Regions from separate parts of the Mesorhizobium sp. WSM4837 genome, predicted to be linked through region 1. Evidence: predicted binding sites of a transcription regulator. Region 1 holds the regulator's gene; each other region holds the start of a gene.
The links. The regulator PhoB, encoded in region 1, activates phosphate uptake and scavenging genes when phosphate is short. The targets are predictions, from matches to a motif close to TGTCATNNANCTGTCAT.
Positions count from the first base shown of each region.

Region 2: AC0L3D_RS04360 (ceramide glucosyltransferase) is a predicted target of PhoB. The motif match lies at 3,093-3,109, and genes of this name have one in related genera.
Region 3: AC0L3D_RS11805 (esterase-like activity of phytase family protein) is a predicted target of PhoB. The motif match lies at 3,548-3,564, and genes of this name have one in related genera.

Region 1 covers NZ_JBVVQE010000034.1:63,467-69,220, reverse strand. Annotated here, with positions in the region: gene xylF (D-xylose ABC transporter substrate-binding protein) at 1-508, opposite strand, end outside; gene AC0L3D_RS20445 (ROK family protein) at 774-2,021, shown strand; gene phoB (phosphate regulon transcriptional regulator PhoB) at 2,291-2,980, opposite strand; gene phoU (phosphate signaling complex protein PhoU) at 2,997-3,704, opposite strand; gene pstB (phosphate ABC transporter ATP-binding protein PstB) at 3,740-4,555, opposite strand; gene pstA (phosphate ABC transporter permease PstA) at 4,568-5,754, opposite strand, start outside.
Region 2 covers NZ_JBVVQE010000005.1:49,671-55,424, forward strand. Annotated here, with positions in the region: gene AC0L3D_RS04350 (2'-deoxycytidine 5'-triphosphate deaminase) at 1-310, opposite strand, end outside; SAM riboswitch at 436-513, shown strand; gene AC0L3D_RS04355 (O-succinylhomoserine sulfhydrylase) at 587-1,774, shown strand; gene AC0L3D_RS04360 (ceramide glucosyltransferase) at 1,820-2,974, opposite strand; gene apaG (Co2+/Mg2+ efflux protein ApaG) at 3,232-3,624, shown strand; gene AC0L3D_RS04370 (Hsp33 family molecular chaperone) at 3,826-4,836, opposite strand; gene argF (ornithine carbamoyltransferase) at 4,984-5,754, opposite strand, start outside.
Region 3 covers NZ_JBVVQE010000016.1:36,355-42,108, forward strand. Annotated here, with positions in the region: gene AC0L3D_RS11780 (SRPBCC family protein) at 1-249, shown strand, start outside; gene AC0L3D_RS11785 (alpha/beta fold hydrolase) at 276-1,232, shown strand; gene AC0L3D_RS11790 (GFA family protein) at 1,419-1,823, shown strand; gene AC0L3D_RS11795 (hypothetical protein) at 1,992-2,240, shown strand; gene AC0L3D_RS11800 (glycoside hydrolase family 25 protein) at 2,457-3,473, shown strand; gene AC0L3D_RS11805 (esterase-like activity of phytase family protein) at 3,624-5,754, shown strand, end outside.

The DNA.
Region 1 (5,754 bases):
CTATGGAGCCGGCGAACAGAAAATCGGCATTAGGGTCGGCGCCCGAGCCCTTGATGAAGACGTAATTGCCTTCCGGCGCCACCTTGAACACTTCGCGGGCCTGCATGCGGCCGACTTCCTGGTTGTCAAAGGTCAGATAGAAGACGTCCTTGTTCTCGATCAGCCGGTCATAGCCGACGACCGGAATGCCTTCGTCCAGCGCCTTCTGCACCGCCGGACCGATGGCCGAGGCATCCTGCGCAAGGATGATCAGCGCGTTGGCGCCCTGCGAGATCAGGCTTTCGACGTCGGTCAGCTGCTTGCCGGGATTGGACTGTGCGTCAGCGGAGATATATTTGTCGCCGGCGGCCTCGATCGCCGCCTTCATGGCGGCTTCGTCGGTCTTCCAACGCTCTTCCTGGAAGTTCGACCACGAAACGCCAATGACCTTGTCCTTGGCCTGCGCGGCCGACGCGAGCGTCAGCGACATGGCGACCCCCGCCAGAATGGCGGCTGCGAATCTCTTCATGATATTCCTCCCTGCGCCGCGTAGGGCGCGACCAACTGGCCCGAAGGCCGGCACAAAGGCTCTATTTTTTCGAGCCTCGAAAAAATACTGGTCCAACGCCGAAGCACTGTCAACACCAATTCTGATGGATTTTAACGTCCTGTCGGGCTTTTTTTCGAGGCTCGGAATAAATAATGACAGCCCCTTCTGCTTCTGCCAGTATTTGTCCGACATACCGACGGCTTCCGATTCATGAGCGGCCGCGGCAATGAGGAGGAAACAAAAAATGTCGGTGGGAATCCGTCATGACGATCTGCGCCGGCGCAACCGGGCGATGGTGATTTCGGCCGTGCGCCGGGCAGGCCAGCCGTCGCGGACCGAGATCGCCGCGACCACCGGCCTCAGCCATTCGACCATATCGGCGATCTCTGCCGACCTGATCCAGGAAGGCATCCTGGCCGAGAGCAAGGCGAGCGAGACGGTTTCGCTGAAACGCGGCCGGCCGCAGGTCGGCCTCAGCCTCAATCCGCAAGCCGCTGCGGTGTTGGCCGTCGTGTTGTCGCTGAATTTCCTGTCGGTCGCCGTCATCGATTATGCCGGACAAGTGGTCGCCGAGGAACAGCGCCGGCTGGACACGCTGACCATGTCGCGTGACGCGCTGATCGAGGAATGTGTCGCCATCGTCCGGCGCCGGCTCGAAGATCCCGACCTCGATGTCCAAAGCGTCGCCCGCATCGCGCTGGCGATCCAGGGCATCACCGATTCCCACGCGCGCGCCATGTTGTGGTCGCCGATCACGCCGCAGACGAACATCGCCTTCGCCGACATTCTGGAACGCGAGTTCGGCATCCCGGCCATCATGGAGAACGACTGCAACATGATGGCCGTGGCGCTGCGCTGGCGCCACCCGGATCGCTACCGCGACGATTTCATCGCCATCCTGCTCTCGCACGGCATCGGTATGGGGCTGGTGCTGAAGGGCGAGCTGTTCACCGGCACCCACTCCTCAGGCGGCGAATTCGGCCACATGATCCATCGGCCGGGCGGCGCGCTTTGCCGCTGCGGGCGGCGCGGCTGCGTCGAGGCTTATGCCGGCAACTACGCCATCTGGCGCAACGCAAGGCTGTTGAGCGAGAACGCCGAGCCGGTCGCCGATGTCAGCGACGCCGACATGCGGGCCTTGGCGGCCCGGGCGCGCGAGATGGACGGACCGGAGCGCGAAGCCTACCGCAAGGCCGGCGAGGCGCTCGGCTTCGGGCTCGGCAGCCTGTTTGCGCTGATCGATCCGGCGCCGGTGGCCATGGTCGGCGCCAGCGCTGCCGCCTTCGACCTGATCGAGCCGGCCCTGCGCGAGGCCATCGCCCAGACCGCCGGCGGCCAGCATTCGGGTTCGATTTCCTTCGACACCGAGCCGAACGAGCTGCCGCTGATCCGCGAAGGCTGCGCCATGCGGGCGCTAAGCTTCGTCGACCAGGAGATTTTCGCGCCGAGCATCCAGGCACGAGCCGGCTCGGTCGGAAAGAACGTGGCTTGAAGGATTCCCGGGTCGCGACTTGGGGTGTGTTGAGATTCAGGTCAGGCCGAGTCGAGAATGGTGGGTTCCGAGAACCGGAGCGGAGCGTACTTTTGGGTACGTGAGCCCGCGCATGACCCCGAAATCGAGATCGATTTCGGAAAGGTCGTGCGCAAAATCAAAGTTCTACAGCGTCCTTTGCGTGCCCAACAGGGCGCGCGGCGCTGTAGGTAAGCGCAGGAAGCCGCCGTTCGCAGGCCGGCATCACCTGAATATCAGCACATCCCTAGCTAGTCTTCCCTGATCGCATAGCCGGCGCCGCGGATGGTGCGGATGACATCGGGCATGCGACCATTGTTGACCGCCTTGCGCAACCGGCCGACATGGACGTCCACCGTGCGCTCGTCGATGTAGATCGTCTCGCCCCAGACATTGTCGAGCAACTGACTGCGCGAGAAGACCCGGCCCGGGTGGCGCATCATGAATTCGAGCAGCCGGAATTCGGTCGGCCCGAGCCGGATCTCGCTCTTCTTGCGATAGACCCGGTGCGATTCACGATCGAGCATGATGTCGCCGACCTTGAGCACGCTGGACAGCACTTCCGGCTTGGCGCGGCGCAGCAGCGCCTTGACCCTGGCCATGAATTCCGGTGTCGAGAACGGCTTGACCAGATAGTCGTCGGCTCCGGTCGAAAGGCCGCGCACCCGGTCGCTCTCCTCGCCGCGCGCGGTCAGCATGATGATCGGCAGCCGCTCGGTTTCGGGGCGCACCCGAAGGCGCCGGCAAAGCTCGATGCCGGAAACCGCCGGCACCATCCAGTCGAGCACCAAAAGATCGGGCACGTTTTCCTGCAGCCGGATTTCGGCCTCGTCACCGCGCGTCACCACCTCGACCTGATAGCCTTCGGATTCCAGATTGTAACGGAGGAGGACGCCTAGCGGCTCTTCATCCTCCACCACCATGATGCGCGGCGCGATCATCGGCCGGTCACTCCTGTCATGTCGCCGGCGCCGACATCGTCGTTTCGTCGAGCTTCGGGCGATCTGCCGGCAATTGCTGCCCGGTCACGACAAAATAGGCGTTTTCGGCAATGTTGGTGACATGATCGCCGATACGCTCGAGATTCTTGGCGCAGAACAGAAGGTGCGTGCAGGCGGTGATGTTGCGCGGATCCTCCATCATGTAAGTCAGGAGTTCGCGAAAAACCGCCGTATATTTCACGTCGATCTTCTGGTCGTCGGCGCGCAGTTCCTTCAACGCGCCGGCATCGCGCGACACATAGTGCTCGACCACGCCGCGCAGCTGCACAAGAACGAGATCCGCCATCGCGTCGATACCGTGCGACAGATTACGCGGCGTCGCGCTCTGCCCGACTGCGCTGACCCGCTTGGCAATGTTCTTGGCCAGATCGCCGATGCGCTCGAGATCGCCCGCCATGCGGATTGCGCCAACCACGGCGCGCAGATCCTGCGCCATCGGCTGCCGCTTGGCGATCAGCGTGATCGCGCTGTCGTCGAGCTCGCGCTGCCGCGCATCCATGATGGCGTCATCCGAGACGACGCGCTGCGCCATCGCATTGTCCGACGCAAGCAACGCGCGGATCGAGGCCGCGACCATTGCGGCGGCGAGCTCGTCCATGTCGCGGATCAGCCGGTCGATGTGCTCCAGTTCCTCGTCGAAAGATGCGACGGTGTGTTCACCCATGGTGCTGTCCTCGTGTTCGAAATTCGCCGGACCGCTCAGCCGAACCGGCCGGTGATGTAGTCCTGGGTGCGCTTGTCGTCGGGGTTGGTGAACATCTTGTCGGTCGCGCCCTCCTCGACCAGATAGCCGAGATGGAACATCGCCGTGCGTTGCGACACGCGCGCCGCCTGCTGCATCGAATGGGTGACGATGACGATCGTATAGTTCTGGCGCAGTTCGTCGATCAGTTCCTCGACGCGGGCGGTGGCGATCGGATCGAGCGCCGAACAGGGCTCGTCCATCAGGATCACTTCCGGCGACACCGCGATGGCGCGCGCGATGCACAGGCGCTGCTGCTGTCCGCCGGACAGTCCAGTACCCGACTCGAGCAGGCGATCCTTGACCTCGTTGAACAGGCCGGCCTTCTTCAGGCTCGATTCGACGATGCCGTCCAACTCGGCCTTGCTCCTGGCCAGGCCGTGGATGCGCGGACCGTAGGCGACGTTTTCGTAGATCGACTTCGGAAACGGGTTCGGCTTCTGGAATACCATGCCCACGCGAGCTCGCAACTCGACGACATCGATTTTCGGGTCGTAGACGTTCTCGCCGTCGAGCGTGATCTTGCCGCTCACCCGCGCGATATCGATGGTGTCGTTCATTCGGTTCAGGCAACGCAGGAACGTCGACTTGCCACAGCCCGATGGCCCGATCAACGCCGTCACCTGATGCTCGCGGACATCGAGATCGACGTCGAACAGAGCTCGCTTCTCGCCGTAGTGAACAGAGACCTTTTCGCCCTTCATCTTGATCGAAGGGGCGTTGGTTGCGCTGCTCAGTTTCTGCTCGACGCCGGCTTCCGTCATGATGTTCATATCCTCTACTCCTTACCAGCGCCGCTCGAAGCGCCTGCGCAGTATCACCGCGATGGCATTCATGATGACCAAAAACACCAGCAAAATCAAAATCGCCGCCGAAGTCTTCTGCTGGAACCCCGCTTCCGGGAAATCCGCCCACATGAAAATCTGCACCGGCAGGATCGTCGCGGGATCGGTGAAGCCGCCGGGAATGTCGACGATGAAGGCGACCATGCCGATCATCAGCAACGGCGCGGTTTCACCGAGCGCATGCGCCATTCCGAGGATGGTGCCGGTCATGATGCCCGGCATCGCCAGCGGCAGCACGTGATGGAATACGGTCTGGACCTTGGACGCTCCGATGCCAAGCGCCGCCTCGCGGATCGACGGGGGCACGGCGCGCAGCGAAGCGCGCGAGGCGATAATGATGATCGGCAGGGTCATCAGCGCCAGCACCATGCCGCCGACCAACGGGGCTGAGCGCGGCATGCCGAAGAAATTCAAGAATACGGCAAGTCCAAGCAGGCCGAAGACGATCGAAGGCACCGCCGCCAGATTATTGATATTCACTTCGATCATCGTCGTCAGCCGGTTCTTGGGCGCAAATTCCTCAAGATAGATCGCCGCTGAAACGCCGATCGGGAAGGCTATGGCGAGGGTTACGATCATGGTCAGGAACGATCCGACGACCGCGCCCCAGACACCGGCCAATTCCGGCTCGCGGCTTGCGCCGGTGAAGAAGAAGATCGAGTTGAACCGGCTTTCGATCAGGCCAGCGCTCTTCAGTGTGTCGAGCCAGACGATCACCTTGTCCGAAATCTTTCGCGATGCTTCCGGCGTCTCGATGACGCGCAGGAATGCCTGGCCGCTCGCGGCGGGCGCCGTGCTGTCCAGCGCCTCGATCACCGTGCCCTTTGCGATCACCGTGCCGTTGGCCGCAGGCGACAGCGAGGTCAGCTTGACCGTGCCGCCATTGAACGCGACCAGCAGCGACGACGCGCCGCTCGTCAGCGTAAACATGCCGTTTTCGCCCTCGGTCGCACCATGGCCGCGCGCCAGCGCCAGCATGGCATCGTCGCCGAAGGTCAGATCGATGTCGCCGCTGGTTTCCGAAGGCGTGACGCTTGTCGAAATCGCTTCGTCCGAACCGACGTCGGCAAGCAAACCCTTGAGGTAGAGGTCGGCAAAATCATCAAGTGGAACCGCATAGTCCACCG
Region 2 (5,754 bases), on a different contig from region 1:
CCGAGGCGGAAATGTTTGCCGGAAGCGCCAGGCTCTCGAGCAGCGGCACGATATAGACGCAGCCCGTCTCCAGCACCGCACCATCGGTGAGATTGATTTCGTGCAGCTTCAGGCGGTCGAGTTTTTCAGCAACCCTGTGGTTGGGGCCGGGCAGGAAGGAGGCGCGCACCCGCCAGGCCTTGTCGCCAAGCCTGAGGTCCAGGCTGGCCGGCTGGACCTGGTCGGCGTCGAGCGCGCGCGGCGACTTCAGCGCGCCCGACTGGTACAGCGCGGAAATATCCTGATCCGGAAGAATGCCTGTCTGCCGCAAAGTCTGGCTCCGCTCGAAGGCCGGGCGTGGTCTCGTCTTGTCGCAGGTTCTTGCCGTGGAACCCGCTGGTACAAACCTCTTAATCATGCCGGCAATTGACGCAAGCGCGGTGCAGGTCTAAAGGATCGTTATCCCGTGGTGATTTGGCCGGTCGGCTTGCAGCCACGTTAAACAAGTCGCTAAAGGACCGTCGGGCCGAAAGGCCGTACGACCGGTTGCGACTTTCGCGGCCGGTTTTTTTGTGTTTGGACCATTTTTTGTGTTTGGAACAAGGTGATGACGAGCAAAACGCGCAACTGGAAGCCTCAGACCGCCCTCGTGCATGCAGGAACGCTGCGTTCCGGCTTCGGCGAAACCTCCGAGGCGATGTATCTCACGCAAGGCTATGTCTACGACACGGCGCAGGCGGCGGAAGCCCGCTTCAAGGGCGAGGAACCGGGCTTCATCTATTCGCGCTATGCCAATCCGACGGTCGACATGTTCGAGAAGCGCATGTGTGCGCTGGAAGGTGCCGAAGATGCCCGCGCCACCGCATCCGGCATGGCGGCGGTGACGGCGGCGTTGCTGTGCAGCGCCCGGGCCGGCGACCACATCGTGGCGGCGCGCGCGCTGTTCGGCTCCTGCCGCTGGGTCGTCGAGACGCTGGCGCCGAAATACGGCATCGAGGCGACGCTGGTCGACGGCACCGACATCGCCAATTGGGAAAAGGCGGTCAGGCCCAACACCAAGTTGTTCTTCCTTGAAAGCCCGACCAATCCAACGCTGGAGGTCGTCGACATCGCAGCCGTAGCCTCGCTTGCCGATTCGATCGGCGCGCGGCTGATCGTCGACAACGTCTTTGCCACGCCCTTGCAGCAGAAGCCGTTGCAGCTCGGCGCCCATATCGTCGTCTATTCGGCGACCAAGCACATCGACGGCCAGGGACGCTGCCTCGGCGGCATCATCCTGTCGGACAAGAAGTGGATCGACGAGAATTTGCACGACTACTTCCGCCACACCGGTCCCAGCCTCTCGCCCTTCAATGCCTGGACGCTGCTGAAGGGGCTGGAGACGCTGCCGCTGCGCGTTCGCCAGCAGACGGAAAGTGCCGGCCGGATCGCTGACTTCCTCGCCGAGCGATCGGAAATTGTCCGCGTCATCTATCCCGGCCGCGCCGATCACCCGCAGGCGGCGATCGTCAAGAAGCAGATGTCGGGCGGCTCGACGCTGATCTGCCTCGACGTCAAGGGGGGCAAGCAGGCGGCCTTCGCCTTCCAGAACGCGCTCGATGTCGTGCTGATCTCCAACAATCTCGGTGACGCCAAGAGCCTGATCACCCATCCGGCGACGACGACACACAAGAATCTGAGCGACGAGGCGCGGGCCGAACTTGGCATCGGGCCAGGCACGCTCAGGCTGTCCGTCGGACTGGAGGACACTGACGACTTGCTCGAAGACATCGAGCAGGCCTTAGCCGCCAGATAGGGATACGCGCCGAACTGCTGCGCTCTGATCTGCAAAGCGGCGCGGTCAGGCGCCCGACGGCGACTCTTCCAATTCCGCAACGGCGCTGGTTTGGATGGTCATCGTGTTGCCGCGCCAGTCGACGGCACCGCTGAGCCAGCCGCGCACCCAGATGGCGGGAAGCATCACGTCCCGCGCAACCATCGCCGGGATCATGCGCAGCGACAGGTGCCAGCCCTTGGCCGAGGCGAGAGCGCATTCCGGCAGATAGGCGACTATCAGCACGGCGACGGCGGTAGCCGGCAGGCTGAAACCGGCGCCTGCTGCCGCAACCAGCGCCAGCACCAGCGGCGGCGCCGCTCCGATCAGGATCTCGGGCGCGAAGAACAGTGGGAATGTGACGCGACGCAGGCGTGCCCAGCGGGCCTGGCGCGACCAGATTTCGCCAAATGTGCGCAAGCCGAGCGGCTGCTCGAACGGCGAGGCAACGAGATTGACGCGCAGTCCGAGCCCGTTGACAAGCTTGGTCGCAGCGGCATCCTCGGCAATCTCCGCAGCAAGCGCACGGATGCCGCCATTGGCGTCGAGCAATGGCTTGTTCCACAGCATGCTCTTGCCCTGGGCAAAACCGAGGCCGAGCGCCTCGCCGGTATATTGCCAGCGCGCCTGCAGCGTATTGAGGAAAGCGCATTCGACCTCCGCCCAGATCCCGTCCGGCCGCGAGCCGATCGGCGTCGAGCAGACGAGGCCGGTGTCCTGCCGCCATGCCGTCATCAGATGCTGGACATAGTCCCTCCGCATCAGGACGTTGGAATCGGCAAGGACGACCCAGTGGTGGCGCGCGGCCTCCCAGCCCTTCACGCAATTGTTGAGTTTCGGATTGCCGCTGATGCGGTCGTCGCCGACGAGCAGCCGGGCCGGCACGGCCGGAAAGCGGGCGATCGCATCGGTGATCCGCCCGACCACCGGGTCGTCGGCATGGGCGACGCAGAAGATGAGCTCATAGTGCGGCCAGTCGAGCGAGAAGGCGCGCTCGAGCGTCTCCTCGGTAAACGGCTCGACGCCGCGCGACGGCACGACGATCGACACCGGCGGCGCCTTGGCGGCTGGCGGCGTGATCCTGCCAGGCCGCTTCAGCTTCAACGAAGCGAGCAGGATGCTGGCGAGATTGACAACAAGCAGAACTATGGAAAGCAAGGCGGCTGTGACTGTCAATTCCATCAATATCTGGTCGCTCCAGAAAAAACCGGCCGCATGAAGCCGTTTTCAACAGTTCGACAGAATGCTGAGTCGCCCGGCCCTGCACACCATCCCCGGCCCTGCACACCATCATTGTCACGTGTCACTTAAATGACATTGTTGTTCGGCACCTGCGCTTAACAAATTCGGGCAACGATGGCAGACACCGAGGCGACGCACCCCGTTGACCGAACTGCGGAGAGGGTCGAATGTTCCGTCTGCATAGTGTGGAGTGATTTATGTACAGCGCCCTCACGCGCGACATCGAAGTGCAGGTCAGGCCGTTCTATCTGGAAGATCGCTCCGACCCTTCGGAGAACCGCTATGTCTGGGGCTACCAGGTGACCATCGACAACCAGTCGGATGAATTCGTGCAGCTTCTGTCGCGCTACTGGCAGATCACCGACGGCACCGGCCGGGTCGAGGAGGTGCGCGGCGCCGGCGTTGTCGGCGACCAGCCTGAACTCAATCCAGGCGACAGTTATCAGTATACGTCTGGCTGCCCACTCTCGACGCCATCCGGCATCATGGTCGGCCACTACACGATGCGCAACAAGCGGGGCGAAACGTTCGACGTCGCCATCCCCGCCTTTTCGCTCGACCTGCCGGGCACGCGGCGGACGGTGAACTGAGAGAGATAGATGGCCGGAAGGTCGTGCTGCCCCTCATCCGCCTGCCGGCACCTTCTCCCCGTATAGTGAACGGGGAAAAGGGAACCCATCTATCTATCAACTGGACAACCTGTCGCAACGCTGGCGCCCCCTCTCCCCGTTCTTCACGGGGAGACGGTAAGGGTGAGGGGCAGCGCCAACGCTTCGTCGGTGATTTCAATTCTATTGAGCCGCAGCAAATTCCGCCGGGTCGAAGTCATATTGCTTCGAGCAGAATTCGCAGGCGACGTGAATGCCGCCATCCTCGGTGCTGTCCCTGATCTCGTCGGCGGAGAAGCCTCCGAGAATGCCGCGGATCTTCTCCCTGGAGCATGAGCACTGGTCGGCTACCGGCACGCCGCCGAAGACGCGCACGCCGTGCTCGTGGAACAGCCGGTAAAGCAACCGCTCGGCGCCGATCGTCGGGTCGATCAGTTCCGTCGGCTCGATGGTGCCAAGCAACGCGAGCAGTTCCTGCCAGGAATTGTCGGCCGGATCATGGATCTCCTCGCGCGGATCGCCGTCGCCACCCGGAAGGTCGGGCACGCGCATGCGTTCGGGCGATTGCGGCAGGAACTGCGCCAGGATGCCGCCGGCGCGCCATTGCTCGCGGGCACCGCCGATGCCGGGCGTCAACAGCTTGGCCACCGAAAGCCTGAGATCGGTCGGGATCTGCTCCGACTGCCGGAAATAGGTGCGCGCGGCCTCCTCGAGCGTCTCGCCGTCGAGCTGGACGATGCCCTGATAGCGCTGCGTGTGGGCGCCCTGGTCGATGGTCAGCGCCAGGACACCGCTGCCAAGCAGCGTCCGCTGCGAGGTCTCGCCGGCAGACGTCAGTGCCTCCAGCCGGTCGGCGTCGAAGCGGGCATAGGCACGCAGCGCATGCGGCGTGGAAAAATCCGCCACCAGCATGTCGACCGGCCCGTCGGTGCGGGTCTGCAGGATGAACTTGCCTTCGAATTTGAGCGAGGTGCCGAGCAGCACCGTCAGCACGCAAGCTTCCGCCAGCAGGCGGGCGACCGGCTCGGGATAGTCATGCCGACCGAGGATCGCGTCGAGCATCGGCCCGAGCTGGACGGTACGGCCGCGCACGTCGAGCGGGCCGACCTCGAAAGGCACGACATGATCGTCGCCGGCGTAGCCGAATTCGCCGAGTTTGGGTTGATGTTCAGCCAATTGACGGGTTTCCAACATGACAAAGCTCCGGGGCGCGGCGATGCCGCCCTCCGGGGCGCATGCGTCGAAACGCGCTCGATTTGCGTGATGCGCCTGAGATAGGCATCACGCACTCCCGGATCAAGGCGGCCGGGATAACGGCGGCCCGGATCACGGTGACCCGGATCAAGCGCCGAGGCACCAGGCCAAAACCGCCTTCTGCGCGTGGAGCCGGTTCTCGGCCTCGTCGAACACCACCGAATGCGGGCCGTCGATGACTTCGTCGGTGACCTCCTCGCCGCGATGCGCCGGCAGGCAGTGCATGAACAAGGCGTCGGACTTTGCCTTCGCCATCAGTGCCGCATTGACCTGATAGGGTGAGAAGACATTGTGGCCGCGAGCACGGTGCTCCTGGCCCATCGACACCCAGCAATCGGTAACGACACAGTCGGCCTCGTGGACGGCCTCCTCGGGCGAGCGGGTGAAGTTCAACTTGCCGCCATGCGCCCTCGACCAGTCGACATGCTTCTGCGCCGGCTCGCTGCCTTCCGGCACGGCGACGTTGAGGTTGAAGCGGAACCGCGCCGAGGCCTCCAGCAGTGAATGCAGCACGTTGTTGCCGTCGCCGGTCCAGGCGATGGTCTTGCCGGCGACCGGGCCGCGATGCTCCTCGAAGGTCATGATGTCGGCCATCAGCTGGCAGGGATGGGTATCGTCGGTCAGCCCGTTGATGACGGGGACGGTGGCGTTCTCGGTCAGTTCCAGCAGCCGGTCATGCGATGTGGTGCGGATCATGATCGCGTCGACATAGCGCGACAGCACCTTGGCCGTGTCGGCGATGGTTTCGGAGCGGCCGAGTTGCATCTCGGCGCCGGTCAGCATGATGGTCTCGCCGCCGAGCTGACGCATGCCGACGTCGAAGGACACGCGCGTGCGCGTCGACGGCTTGTCGAAGAT
Region 3 (5,754 bases), on a different contig from region 1:
TTCCTCGAAGTCGTGCCGGGCAAAAAGATCGTTCTCACCGACGCCTACACAAAGGCCTGGGAGCCGTCCGAAAAGCCGTTCATGACGGTCGTGCTGACCTTTGAGGATGAAGGCGAGGGCAAGACCCGCTACATCGCCCGGGTTGCGCATTGGTCGGTCACTGACCGCGAAGAGCACGAGAAGATGGGCTTTCACGAGGGCTGGGGCCAGTGCGCCGACCAGCTCGAAGAAGTCGCCAAGCGGCTTTGATATCGGCGGGACGCAAGGAGACCGACATGTCCAGATCGATGTTTTTCGCCATTTTCGCCTCGGCCGCGGCGCTCTTCGCCGCGCCGGGCGACAGCAATGCCGAGGACGTAAAGCCGTCCATGACCAGCGAAACGAAAGCCATGCCCAAGCCGGCGAAATCCGGCCTGCTGCCGATCAACGGCCTGAATTATTATTACGCCGTCTATGGCCGGGGCGAGCCGCTGCTTCTGCTCCATGGTGGTCTCGGCACCACAGACATGTTCGCGCCGATCCTGCCGAAGCTTGCCGAAAGCCGCACCGTCATCGGCGTCGACCTGCATGGTCACGGCCGCACCGCGCTCGGCGATCGGCCGTTGAGCCTTGAGGTGATGGGCGACGACATGGCGGCGATCGTCAAGGCGCTCGGCTACGACAAAGTCGACGTCATGGGTTATTCGCTGGGCGGCGGCGTTGCCTTCCGCATGGCCGCCCAGCATCCCGAGACAGTGCGCCGGCTGGTGCTGGTCTCGACCGGGTATGCCTCGGACGGCTTCTATGCCGACATGCGTACTCAGCAGGCGCAGGTCGGCGCCGCGATGGCCGACATGATGAAGGACACGCCGATGTACAAATCCTACGTGGCGGTCGCGCCGCGCCCGCAGGATTTTCCAAAACTGCTCGACCAGCTGGGCGCCCATATGCGCAAGGACTACGACTACTCCGCCGCCGTGGCGAAGCTGAAGATGCCGGTCATGCTGATATTTGGCGACAGCGACATGTACCGGCCCGAGCATGAGATCAAGTTCTATCAGATGCTCGGCGGCGGGCTGAAGGACGCCGGCTGGATGCGCGAGAACCTGTCGCAGAACCGCTTGGCCATCCTGCCGAACCGCACCCACTACGACGTGTTTTTCGCGCCGGAACTGGTGGCCGCCGCACTGCCCTTCCTCAATGGCGAGACCAAGGTCAAGACCTGGGACGAGATCGTCAGAGAAACGCACTGACCGCCTGACAACTGCCTGCCGGCCGTCCTCCCGCGAGATGGCCGGCGACGCTCGTTGCGCATCGCGCCTGATCGTACATTCGGCCTGCCGCATCACGCCAACAGATGGCGCCATCAAAGCTTTTCAATTGACGCTCCTATCCCGGCAGCTACCTTCCTGCCAATCTTCAGAAGACGGGCTAAGGCAATGGCGAAATATCAGGGTGGCTGCCTGTGCGGGGCAGTGCGCTACCGCACCGAGGCCGCGCCGATCAACGAGCGCGCCTGCCATTGCCGGCTTTGCCAGAAGGCGCTGGGCGCGGCCTTCAACGCCCGCGTGCTGTTCCGCATCGACGACGTGACCATCGACGGGCCGGTGGCGACGGTGAATTCCTCGCCCGATCTCAAGCGCGGCTTCTGCCCGGGCTGCGGCACGACGATATTTTCCCGGCGCGACTCCGCCGGCATCACCTCCGGCTCGCTCGACGATCCTTCCATGTTCAAGCCGCAGATGCATATCTGGACCGCCTCGAAGCAGCCCTGGGTACAGCTCGACGACGGACTGCCGCAATATGAAGGCGCCCACCGCCGAATTGAAGCACAGGCGAATTGAAGTACATGCGAACTGAAGCACAGGCGAACCGAAGCGCAGGCGAAATCAAGCACAAGGCGTGCCCAAATTTTTTCGTCCGGGGCACGAGATAGTCGGCAAAGCGTCATTGGCGAGCCATCATTGCCGCCTATCTATTGCCTGCGGGTCGGCAGTCGAAGGAGGCGACGGATGAACGACAGAATTAACACCCTGGATGAGCTTTTGAGCGATCCGATGGTCAAGCTGGTGATGGAGCGTGACCGCGTGCAGCCGGCCGAGCTTCGCTCGCTGCTTGAAGAAAAGGTTCGCCGGGATGACGATGCGTCGGTCAATCCCGTCACCGATCGCCCAAACTCCGATCGCCTTGGCACCGACCGCTCCGTCCCGCCCGCTCATATGGTAGCCGAGAGCTGCCACAATCTGTGGTTGTGCGGCTAAGCAGCGGCCTGGCGTCGGCGATCCTTCGCGCGCCTTCGGTCCTGCGGCGTTTCCAGGCTCTCACCGCTACGGTGATAGAGCGAGCGCCTTACCCAGCCCCTCTGCCCTAACAATTTGATTCAAACTTTGTTGGTAATTTCTTGTTAGTAATCCGGACTGGTTTGTCCGGCGGCGTTGTCTTGCCCTCGGTCTGTTGTGTTCTGCGTACAGGTCCAGATGCGGTTACCAGGCGTCGTCATCTTCTCGATCGCGTCACTTTGCCTTGCCGGCTGCACGTCCACGTCCGGCGTCGACGCGCTGCAAGTGCCGTCCAGCGAGACGACCAGTTCGGTTGTGCGGCCGCCCGCGCCGGTGGCGTCGGTCGGCGCTGCCGATGTCGAACCCGACTTCGCGCAGGAGGAGGCGACGGAGCAGACTGTGGCGATGGCCACTCCGGAGCCTGCCGAAAGCATCGAGCCACCCCTCGAGCCGATTGCCCTGGTGGCGCCGAATCGGCTGGCACGGGCAGCACCGATGCTCGCCGAGCCGGTCCAGCGCTATCGTTTTCGTGACGCCAAGCCGATCAATTTCGGCAGGGCATCGCCCAGACACCTCGCCATTCACGGCGTCGACGTCTCGCGCTGGCAAGGCAACGTGAACTGGGCGAAGCTGCGCGCGCAGGGCGCGAACTTCGCCTACATCAAGGCGACCGATGGCGGCGATCATCTTGATCCGATGTTCATGAAGAACTGGCGCAATGCCGACGCCGCCGGCCTGAAGCGCGGCGCCTACCATTTCTTCTACTGGTGCCGCACTGCTGGTGAGCAGGCCGACTGGTTCATCCGCAACGTGCCGAGGGTCGAGGGCGCCTTGCCGCCGGTGATCGATGTCGAGTGGAACGGCGAATCCAGCTGCAAGCGGCGGCCGACGCGGCAAAAGGTGCTGGAGAAGATGCAGGTCTTCATGGACAAGCTCGAGCGCCACTACGGCCAGCGGCCCATCATCTACACCGCGCCTGATTTCTACCGCGACAATCTCAGAGGCGCATTTCTGGACTATCCATTCTGGCTGCGCGCGGTGGCACAGCACCCGTCAAAGGTCTATCCCGGCCGCAAATGGGTGTTCTGGCAGTATTCCGGCTCCGGCCTGTCGCATGGGGTGAGGGGCCGCATCGACCTCAACGTCTTCCACGGCGACGAGAGAGCCTGGCGGAACTGGGTTGGCGGGCGGCAGATGGTGGCCGAGGCGGAGTAGGCGGCCGAACAAAGTGTCCATTTGCAGACCAGCATGAGGTGAATATCGACGGACCTGGCCGCCTGTCGCGGAAGTGTCATCGTTCCGTCATCGCATTGAAATGTCGTTCCCGCAATCAGGTGGCTTCCATTCGAACAGGAGACGCCACCCGTGCCCCGCCATTCCGCGCTTTTCGTCCTGACGGCAGCGCTTGCTGCCTCGGTTTCGCTGCCGGCCCATGCCGACATGATGTTCAACCGGGTCGCGAGCTTCGCAGTCGCTGGTAACCTGCCGGGAAACGTCGAGAACACCACGCCGACTTCGTCCGAGATCATCACGGCGAGCGAAAACGGCATGACGCTGGTTTATTCCGATAGCCCGCTCGGTGCTGTCGGCTTCATCGACATCGCCGATCCCAAGGCGCCCAAGGCCGGCGGCATCGTCAAGATAGCAGGCGAGCCGACCTCGGTTGTGGTCATCGGCGGCAAGGTGCTGGCCGGCGTCAACACGTCGGAAAGCAAAGCCAGGCCTTCGGGCAACCTCACCGTTATCGACCTTGCCGCCAAGGCGATCGAAGGCACTTGCGACCTCGGCGGCCAGCCGGACTCGCTGGCGTTCAGCAAGGACGGCAAGTTTTTGGCCATCGCCATCGAGAACGAGCGCGACGAGGATCTGAACGACGGAGAAATTCCGCAGATGCCGGCAGGCGACCTTAGGATTTTCACGCTTGCCGAAAGCCAGCCTGATTGCGCGACGATGAAGACCGTCAACCTGGCGGGCATTGCCGAAGTCGCTGGGGAAGATCCGGAGCCGGAATTCGTCGCCTTCAACGAGGCCGGCGAGATAGCGGTCACGCTGCAGGAAAACAACCACATCGCCATCGTCAACGCCGAAACCGGCGCGATCGTCACCCACTTCTCCGCAGGCTCCGCCACGCTGGACAAGATCGACACCAAGAAGAACGGCGCCTTGTCGTTCGATGGCAAAATGGAAAACGTCGCGCGCGAGCCCGACGCCGTGAAATGGCTCGACAATGACCGCCTCGTCGTCGCCAACGAAGGCGACTACAAGGGCGGCTCGCGCGGTTTCACGATCTTCAGCAAGAAGGGCGAGGTCCTCTACGAATCCGGTTCGTCCTTCGAGCACCAGGTCGCCAATGCCGGCCATTATCCCGACGACCGCAACAAGAAGGGTGTCGAGCCGGAAGGTCTCGAGACCGGCACGTTCGGCGAGGACAGGCTGCTGTTCGTCGCTTCGGAGCGTGGCTCCGTTGTCGGCGTCTACAAGGACACCGGTGCGGAGCCTCAGTTCGCCCAGATCCTGCCGTCCGGCATCGGCCCGGAAGGCCTGGTCGCGATCCCGTCGCGCAATCTCCTGGTTACCGCCAACGAGGCCGACCTGGTCGAGGACGGGCTCGCCCGCTCGCACGTGATGATTTATGAGCGCTCCGAAGGCTCCGCCACTTACCCGATGATCACGGCAAAGCTCACGGCAGACGGCACGCCGCTCGGCTGGGGCGCGCTTTCGGCGCTCGCTGCCGGCGACGCTGCCGGCAGGCTGTTCGCTGCCTCGGACTCGTTCTACGCCGACGCGCCCTCGATCTTCGAGGTCGATGCCACCCAGACCCCGGCACTGATCACCGGCAAGACCATCGTCACGCGTGATGGCCATCCTGCACAGAAGATCGACATCGAAGGTCTTGTCGCCGACGGTGAAGGCGGCTTCTGGCTGGCCAATGAAGGCGATCCGGCAAAGCTCGTCCCGCACGCCATCCTGCGCGTCGACGACAAGGGTGTGATCAAGCAGGAAATCGGCTTCCCGATGGAACTGCTCGCCCACCAGACCCGCTTCGGTCTCGAAGGCATCACCGCGATCGGCGAGGGCGACGACCTGACGCTGGTGATGGCCGTGCAACGCGAATGGGCCGACGATCCGAAGGGCCAGGTCAAGCTTTTGGCCTACAAGCCGAAGGCCAAGGAATGGTCGGCTGTGCGCTACCCGCTCGAAGCGACCGAAGCTGGCTGGATGGGCCTGTCGGAGATCACCGCGCATGACGGCAAGCTCTACATCCTCGAACGCGACAACCAGATCGGCGACCTGGCCAAGGTGAAGCGCATCTATTCGGTGGTGCTCGATGCCTTCAAGCCGGCCAAGCTCGGCGGCGACCTGCCGTTGGTCGAAAAGACGCTGGTGCGCGACATCATCAGTGACCTGAAATCAGCCACCAACGGCTATGTCGTCGACAAGGTCGAAGGTTTCACCATCGACAAGAACGGCGACATCTTCGTCGCCACCGACAATG